4 regions of the Novosphingobium sp. BAM6 genome follow, and region 3 is predicted to be linked to each of the others. Evidence: predicted binding sites of a transcription regulator. Region 3 holds the regulator's gene; each other region holds the start of a gene.

Region 1 (2,200 bases), 680 kb from region 3:
CCGCCGCGATCCGCGCAATCCGCAGCAATATCGCCAACCTGAAAGCGCAAGGCATCAGCGATGTGCGCGCGTCCTCGGTGCTGGCGCTGGGGCCTGCGAAAGCGCCGCTCGACCTCGTGCTGCTCGACCCGCCCTATGACACCGGCGCGGGGCAGGTCGCGATCGACAAGCTGGCGCGGCTCGGCTGGATCGGCGAACAGACCTGGGTGAGCCTGGAAACCTCGGCCAAGGAAGCCGTCTCGATCCGGGGCTTCGAACTCGACGCCCAGCGCGATGTCGGCAAGGCGCGGCTGCACCTGCTGCGGCGGGTCGCTGCGGATGACAGCCCGGCAGAAGCCTGAAGGTCATACGAAAAGGGCGCCCCACGAGGAGCGCCCTTTTTCTTTGTCGGAAAAGCGAGCGCCTTATCCGCCCTGACCATCACCAGACGTCATGTCACTGGCAGGCTGGCCCGGCCAGTGATCGAGCGGCACGTTACCAAAGTGCAGCCCCGCCGAACGCGGGTTGATGCAGCCGTCCTGCACGTTCTTCGTACACACCGCGTAGTTCTGGCCATTGACCTGAACCTGCGTCGCGCGGCCATGGGCATCACGCTGTGTTACGGTAGGGCGCTGCGTTACGGTGGCGTGCTGCGAGTTCATCCCTTCCGCATAGGCAACGCCTGTGAACGAGATCGTTGCGGCGGCCAGCGCGAAGGCTGTGATTCGATTGAACTTCATCGTTGTCTCCGAGTTCTCTTCAACAACCCCTGTCTGCCTGTTGCAATGCGGGAGCCCCTCCGGAAGTTCCCGCATATGCGCCGGGATGCCCCTCCCTCGCTCCGCCGGAACTTGCTCGCATCGCGACGAAGCAGCCTTGCACAGCGTTCATCCGTTCCCTAGTTGTTCACCTGTGACCGACCCTCATGCCTTTTCCATTTCGCCCGTTGACGCCGCTTCGGGCGACCCGCTGATCGACGGCCTCAACGCGCCGCAACGCGAGGCGGTGCTGACCACCGAAGGCCCGGTGCTGATGCTGGCGGGCGCGGGCACCGGCAAGACCGCGGCGCTCACCCGCCGCCTCGCTCATCTGGTCCATGCGCGACTGGCGTGGCCGAGCGAGATCCTGTGCGTCACTTTCACCAACAAGGCCGCGCGCGAGATGCGCGAGCGCGTCGGCCAGTTGATCGGCCCGGCGGTGGAAGGCATGCCGTGGCTGGGCACCTTCCACGCCATCGCCGCCAAGATGCTGCGCCGCCATGCCGAACTGGTGGGCCTCGAATCGAACTATACGATCATCGACACCGACGATCAGCTACGCCTGCTCAAGCAGTTGATTCAGGCCGAAGGCATCGACGAGAAGCGCTGGCCCGCCAAGCAGCTGGCAGGCTGCATCGACCGCTGGAAGAACCGCGGCCTCAACCCCGCCGATCTCGATGCGGGCGAGAACGAGGCCTATGCCAACGGCAAGGGGCAGAAGTTCTACCAGCTCTATCAGGATCGCCTGCGCGCGGTGAACGCGTGCGATTTCGGCGATCTGCTGCTGCACATGCTCAACATCCTGCGCAAGCATCGCGACGTGCTGGAGCAGTACCAGCAGCGCTTCAAGTACGTGATGGTGGACGAATATCAGGACACCAATCAGGTCCAGTACCTGTGGCTGCGCCTGCTGGCACAGGCCCGCCGCAACATCTGCGTGGTGGGCGACGACGACCAGTCGATCTACTCCTGGCGTGGCGCCGAAGTGGCCAATATCCTCAAGTTCGAAAAGGACTTTCCGGGCGCCAAGGTGATCAAGCTGGAGCAGAACTATCGCTCCACGCCGCAGATCCTCGCCGCCGCTTCGGGCCTCATCGACGAGAACACCCAGCGCCTCGGCAAGACGCTGTGGACCGAGCGCCATGCGGGCGAGAAGGTACGTGTGATCGGCGTCTGGGACGCGCCCGAGGAAGCGCGCCGGGTGGGCGACGAGATCGAGCGGCTGGAACGCGAAGGAGCCCCGCTCGACCAGATCGCCATTCTCGTGCGCGCGCAGTACCAGACGCGCGAGTTCGAGGACCGCTTCATTTCCATCGGCATGCGCTATCGCATCGTTGGCGGCTTCCGGTTCTATGAACGCGCCGAAATCCGCGACGCGCTGGCGTACCTGCGCGTGATTGCGCAAGGGGCGGACGACCTCGCGTTCGAGCGAATCTACAACACCCCCAAGCGCGGCCTTGGCG
Region 2 (2,200 bases), 330 kb from region 3:
TCGTGTATCGGTAGACGGTGGTCGTTATTTGCCATCCTTGAATATTTAGGAAGGGAAAGCGGTCGTTCTGCACTTGATGGACGGAAATTAACGGCTGAATTTCTTTTATGGTTCGGAATTACTCCGTCCCATGCGGCCAACCATCCATCGCTGCGGTGAGGAACTGCGGCGGCCTGCGGAGCTTAAATGACTAGGTACCCGACCGGTGCCGTCGCTCCATGGAGGATATTACATGACGCTCGAAGGCAGAAATATAGCCATACTTATTGCCCCTCGCGGGACCGAGGAACCCGAATTCGTCCAGCCCAAGCAGGCCATCGAGCAGGCTGGGGGCTCAATAACGGTTATCGGTCTCGAGGCGGGTGAGGCCAAGACCAATAACGGCGATCTGGACCCGGGTGGCAGCTACAAGGTCGACAGGGCGGTAGCGGACGTTAGCGCTGACGAATTTGACGGCTTGATCATTCCCGGAGGTACAGTCGGCGCCGACAAATTGCGTGCCGACGATGGAATGGTAAATTTTGTCAGCGCTTTCTTCCAACAGAACAAGCCCGTGGGAGCGATTTGCCACGGACCTTGGCTCCTCGTCGAGGCAGGCGTGGTTGAGGACCGCGATCTGACCTCCTATCGGTCGATCCAGACCGACATCGAGAACGCAGGAGGCAACTGGACGGATCAGGAGGTGGTCGTCGATGAGGGCCTGGTCACGAGCCGCACCCCCCACGACCTACCTGCCTTTTGCGCTAAGCTTATCGAGGAGTTCGCAGAGGGCCGTCATCCTGACGCATGAAGCATGCGCTTGTGACGGCTGGAAAGCGGACCTTCCTTTGTTAGGACGGTGATTTTGGTGCTGAATGGCCGGGGTGGGCGACCGTTGAGGCCGAGGTATCAACCTTTCGCTCAGCTTTGTCCCCATGTTGGACGTGGGAGTCAAATCTAGGCAGTTGACCACGAGGTGCTCGAAGTGAGAACATAAAAGGAACAAGATCGAGTCTCAAGAATCGCTATGCTTCCTACTTCTCCCTTCGAGCATCCGGATATCGATACGCTTCGTGCATTGGCAACTGCGCATCCTGATTATCGGGTCATACCCTTCGGCGCCGAAGAATTGGATTCCCGTTTAGGTTGTGGTGGCCTGCGCGCTGGCGCATTGCATGAGGCAACTGCGCTGACCTGCTCACTGGCGGACGATGCGGCGGCCACACTGTTCCTTGCCGGCGTAGCTGCGCGCGAGGCCCAGGCGGCAGCAGCGCCCGTTCTTTGGGTCAGCTGTCGCAACGACCTCTACGCCCCAGGTCTCGAACAGGCGGGCCTCGCCTCTGCCCATGTGATCCATGCGCAGCCCCGCAACGATGCCGCATCACTGGCGGTGGTCGAAGACGCCGTACGCGATGGAACTCCGGCTGCCGTCGTTGCCGAAGCCAGCAAGATTTCAATGGTCGCCACGCGCCGGCTGCAGCTTGCTGCCGCCGAGGCCGGCATCCCGGTGCTTTTGCTGCGACGTCACCGAGGTCGAGGCAGTGATCCTCTGGCCGACTCGTCGGCCGCTTGGACGCGCTGGCGGATCGCCAGTGCGTCCTCCGAACGTCTTGGCGTCGCCGGTGTCGGGCGCCCGCGCTGGCTTGTCGAATTGGTCCGTCAGCGCGGCGGCGAAGGCTTTTCCCTGATCGTGGAGGGATGCGATGCGACGGGTCGTCTCGCTGTTCCTGCCCTTCTTGGCCATCGAACGGCTGAGGCGGCAGGACCGGTTCGCCACGCCGCGGCCTGAGCCGCGCGTACTCCAGATTCCCGTTGACGATAATCCCGGTGCCTGCTCGGTCCCTCGAGGGGGCGGGTGGCGACCGGGCGCGCGTTGGGCACGTGAGCAGAGCCGTGAAGGGCAGGGCGCTGTCAGGGAGGAAGGACGTTCGCGCACGGATGTCGAGCGAGAAATTTCCGCGCTGCCACTGCACGCCAAGCCGCCAATGAGAGAATTGGGGCGCCGATCCGAGGCGGCCGAACATCCATTCAAGCGCTCGGTCTCAGCAGTGGCGGCCAAAGAGGCGCGCGTCTCGCTGCCGAACATGACTGCTCCATTGGCGTTCATCGGCAAAGTTGGCGGCCGCGACGAGATCGTCTCGGCTTGTCCGGCGGCCAAGGCTCTGGGCATAAATATCGGGATGGCGGCAACGCATGCCCGAGCGCTTGTCTCCAATCTCGA
Region 3 (2,200 bases):
CGATACCGATGTCATCGTCACCAGCGGCGGCGCCTCGGTGGGCGACCACGACCTGATCCGGCCCACGCTGGAAGCCTGGGGGGCGCAACTCGCTTTTTGGTGCGTGGCGATCAAGCCCGGCAAACCGCTGCTGATCGCGACGCGCGAAAATGGTGCCCGTCGCCAGGTCATCGTGGGATTGCCCGGAAATCCGGTGTCGGCATTCGTGACCGGGTATTTCTTCCTGCTCCCTTTGCTACGCCGGCTGGGTGGCGCGGAAATGGCAACCCCGCGCTCGATCGCCACCCGTTTGGCCGGCTCGACGCCCGCGACCGGTAGCCGCCGCGAGTTCGTTCGGGGAATATGGGACGGCGAAGCGATTCATCCCATAACCCTGCGCGATAGTGGCGCACTGACATCGCTGGCACATGCCAATGCCCTCATCGATCTTCCCGCTGGCAGCCCGCCCCGCCAGCAGGGTGACAGTGCGCGCATCTACTTGATCCGGAACGGCGGTATTGCTTGACCGGGCGCAATTTGTTGCTTAGTTGTTCTCACATTGTTCACGCTTTAGAGCAGTGAGGCGGTCATGCCTCACCAGATCGGCAAGAGGCAGCGACCATGTTGACGCGCAAACAGCACGAATTGCTCCGGTTCATTCAGGTCCGTCTGGAAGAAAGCGGGATCTCGCCAAGCTTTGAAGAGATGAAGGAAGCGCTCGACCTCAAGTCCAAGTCGGGCGTCCACCGTCTGATTTCGGCACTGGAGGAACGCGGCTTCATTCGCCGCCTGCCGAACCGCGCCCGTGCGCTGGAAATCCTGCGCCAGCCGGAAGATGCCACCAGCAAGCCCGCTCTCCCCCGTCCGGCAGAGGCTGGCGTTGCAGCCCCCTCGCTCGGGAGCGGTACGCCGGCGCCTCGCACCCCGGCAAACAACAATGATGTGATCGAGATTCCTCTTCATGGAAAGATCGCTGCCGGCGTTCCGATCGAGGCCCTTGAAACGCACGCGATGCTGCCCGTGCCTGCCGCTCTGCTGGGCGCTGGCGACCACTATGCGCTGGAGGTTTCGGGTGACTCGATGATCGAGGCAGGTATTCTCGATGGCGACTTCGCCCTGGTCAAACGCACCAATACAGCGCGCGACGGGGAAATCGTGGTGGCACTTGTGCGAGGAGAAGAGGCAACCCTCAAATATCTTCAGCGGGAGGGCGGCATGGTTCGACTGGAGCCTGCCAACGCCGCCTACGAGCCGCAGATCTATGCCCCGCAAGACGTCGAAGTTCAGGGCAAGCTCGCTGGCCTGCTGCGTCGCTACCATTGAACCTGAATTGCCGCAGATGACTGCTTCGACATGGCAGAGCAGTCATCTGCAATCGACAGGCAGGCTAACACCTCGCAACCGGGTCCAGGCCTCTATGGCGCTGAAGGCGATACTGAACGCCCGTCATACCGGGAACGCCCGCCTGACCGGGAACGATCGTCGGGCCGGGAACGATCGTCGGGCCGGGAGCTATCGTCGGATCGCAGTCGATGGTTCGTGCCGCTGGGTATGGGCCGCCACCAGCCGTGCTCCCCTTGCCCTGCGGCAACGGTATCGACTGACTGGTGTTCCAGATCGATCGTCAGGCCGCCGGTATGCGCCAGCACATCGCGATCAATCAATAACCATGCGGGTCGGCAACTCGATGCAAGCCAGCGATCGGCAACCACAATGTCGGCGCGGGCGCATGCAGCCGCAAGACTGCGCTCGCTGACCGCTTCATGCCCGCGAGACAGGAGAACGCGCCACAAGCGCCCTGTCTTCGAAATATCGATACGACAGAAATCGTCATTGCATCGCGCCGATGGCCAAGTCTCCAATGGTCGCAGATCTCCGGAAAAGCCGGCGATTTCCTTGATATTCTGGCGGGTATAATCGCTGCGGGTATTACGCAGGGTCAGCAGAGTGCGCCCCTCGTCCTCGACGATGGCAACATGTCGGCCATCACCTGTAACGAGAATGTCGGGCGGTTGCAGAGCGCATAGCCACAGCACGCCTACAAACGCGGGCAACAGCCCCCACAGGCGCACAGACCCGCGCCAAAGTCCCAACCATAGCCCGCCAAACGCGAACAGGGCAAAAGCCACACCGCTCATCGTCGGCAACAGCGTGACAGCGCCTGGGCGCTCGGCCACCCAGTGCGCCAGCCCGATCAGAAAGCGGATCGCCTCCCCCGCCA
Region 4 (2,200 bases), 810 kb from region 3:
TTTCCAGGTTGAGCGAGGAGAGGCAGCACACGGCGGTGCGGTCGTTACCCAGGTGATCGCGACCGGTGGGCAACGTAATTTCCGAGCACAGGTTCGAGGTGGAGACCTTGAGGCCGAGATCGCGCTGGTGCTTGGGCATCATGCGGTTCACGGTATCGGAGAACACGAAGTAGGGCTCGCCAGTGCGCAGGCGCACTTCGACCAGCTTCTGCAACAGCGAACGCGCGTCCACCGTCTTGCGGATCGACTGATCCTTGGGGCTGCGCAAGTTGAACTCGGTGCCATCGCGCACCGCTTCCATGAACTCGTCCGACAGCAGAACGCCGTGGTGCAGATTCAGCGCCTTGCGGTTGAAGTCACCGGTGGTGGTGCGGATTTCGAGGAATTCCTCGATCTCGGGGTGCGACACGTCGATATAGCATGCCGCCGAACCGCGGCGCAGCGAGCCCTGCGAGATTGCCAGGGTCAGCGAATCCATTACGCGAACGAAGGGAATGATGCCGCTGGTCTTGCCGTTGAGGCCAACCGGCTCGCCGATGCCGCGCACGTTGCCCCAGTAGGTGCCGATGCCGCCGCCGCGCGAGGCGAGCCAGACGTTCTCGTTCCAGGTGGCGACGATGCCCTCAAGGCTGTCCTCGACCGAGTTCAGGTAGCACGAAATCGGCAGACCACGGCCCGTGCCGCCGTTCGACAGCACCGGCGTTGCCGGCATGAACCACAGCTTCGAAATATAGTCGTACAGGCGCTGGGCATGCGCCTCATCGTCGGCATAGGCATCAGCGACCCGCGCGAACAGGTCCTGATACTTCTCGCCGGGCAGAAGATAGCGGTCTTCGAGCGTTTCCTTGCCGAACGCGGTCAGCAGCGCATCGCGGCTCTCGTCGACGACGACGTTGAAGCGGCGCGGACGCACGGTCTTGGAATCGATCTTCTCGGCAGCGGCGGCACCGGCGGCCTTCATCGCGTTACCCAGGGCATTCGCACTCAGGGCATCGGCGACCAGCGTGTCGGTTGCGGTATCGGTCTTGTCCATGGCGATGGCCGGGGTGCTCCCCGCCTCCTTGCTGCTGCTGTCGATCGTGGCCTCGATATCCGAACCGTCCACGCGCGCGTCGCTATCGTTCCTGAAATCCACAGTTCGCCCCTTTGTCCGCGCAGGCGGCCTGCCGCCCTGACGCCTTGTGTTCCAACGTTCAGAGCCAGACACGGCCGCCTCGTGGCGACGAAAGCGACGATCCGCTTTCCTTTACCACGAACAGCCCAATCGAGAACGATCTTCCCTGTCCGACCCCATCACACAGACCTGCATCACACGCTCCGCATTGACCGGATCCGTCGAGGCAGCACATTGCCATCCCACCGAGGACCATCAAGGTCTTGAGGCGACGCGGGCCGTGCGACACAACCTATAGTGGACCTTTGCCACGCCGATGCAAGTGCAGCGAAAATGGAGCGATCGTTCCCGTCGCCTCTCGCGACGCGTGGACTTTCCTGTGATACGTCAAAGGCAAGGGGTCAGATGCGCTCGTTCCGTCAGAATTTTTCCACATAAATGCGCGATGAAGCGAATCGGGCGTGCGACGAAATGAGGCCTCACCTCGACCAGCCGAGACCTTGCACCATGCCCGGACAGTTTGCTCTTTCTCAAGGTATACGGCGCGCTGGAAACCTCGCCCGGCCTCGGGCATTGTGCAGGCGCAGCAGAGCCATCCACGAAGCGCTCATCGGCGCGATCAGGAAGAAACGACAGCATGTTCAATATCATCGGCGCCATCATCAGCGGACTTATCGTCGGTGTGCTGGCGCGATTCGTCTATCCGGGCACCATCGAAATGGGCTGGATCGCCACGATCCTGCTGGGCATCGGCGGCTCGCTCGTGGCCGGACTTGTCACCAGCCGCGGTCGCACCGAATTTCACCGCGCCGGCTGTCTCGCCTCGATCTTGGGCGCGATCGTCCTGATCTTCGTGGGCCGACATCTCCACATCGGCTTCTAAGCCTCACCCCCCGATCACAATCGAGCACCCAGCGCCGCCACTCATCGACAAACCAAACAGCCGCATGCAGGGCTATATTCGGCGCCGAACAGAACCCAAAAAGCGCCCCACACGGTCCCGAATGAGAACCTTTTCTGAGCGAACATACGCGGTCGCCAGAAAAGCAAAAAGCCCCGGTTTCCCGGGGCTTTCGACTACTTGTA

What was found. Region 3 encodes LexA, which represses DNA repair genes until DNA is damaged. Its sites were predicted from a motif close to GTTCCNCNCTTGTTCT; they were not measured.
Region 1: the regulator LexA is predicted to act here: its motif matches at 873-888, upstream of AC3EC3_RS06895 (ATP-dependent helicase).
Region 2: the regulator LexA is predicted to act here: its motif matches at 968-983, upstream of AC3EC3_RS05385 (ImuA family protein).
Region 4: the regulator LexA is predicted to act here: its motif matches at 1,137-1,152, upstream of AC3EC3_RS00045 (ribonucleoside-diphosphate reductase subunit alpha).

What each region holds. Positions count from the first base shown of each region.
Region 1 is NZ_JBYNTR010000001.1:1,493,080-1,495,279, forward strand. Features, by position in the region: gene rsmD (16S rRNA (guanine(966)-N(2))-methyltransferase RsmD) at 1-341, shown strand, start outside; gene AC3EC3_RS06890 (hypothetical protein) at 405-719, opposite strand; gene AC3EC3_RS06895 (ATP-dependent helicase) at 916-2,200, shown strand, end outside.
Region 2 is NZ_JBYNTR010000001.1:1,144,296-1,146,495, reverse strand. Features, by position in the region: gene AC3EC3_RS05390 (type 1 glutamine amidotransferase domain-containing protein) at 233-790, shown strand; gene AC3EC3_RS05385 (ImuA family protein) at 1,007-1,768, shown strand; gene AC3EC3_RS05380 (Y-family DNA polymerase) at 1,683-2,200, shown strand, end outside.
Region 3 is NZ_JBYNTR010000001.1:810,218-812,417, reverse strand. Features, by position in the region: gene AC3EC3_RS03840 (molybdopterin molybdotransferase MoeA) at 1-505, shown strand, start outside; gene lexA (transcriptional repressor LexA) at 601-1,302, shown strand; gene AC3EC3_RS03830 (ComEC/Rec2 family competence protein) at 1,395-2,200, opposite strand, start outside.
Region 4 is NZ_JBYNTR010000001.1:5,184-7,383, reverse strand. Features, by position in the region: gene AC3EC3_RS00045 (ribonucleoside-diphosphate reductase subunit alpha) at 1-1,135, opposite strand, end outside; gene AC3EC3_RS00040 (GlsB/YeaQ/YmgE family stress response membrane protein) at 1,752-1,997, shown strand.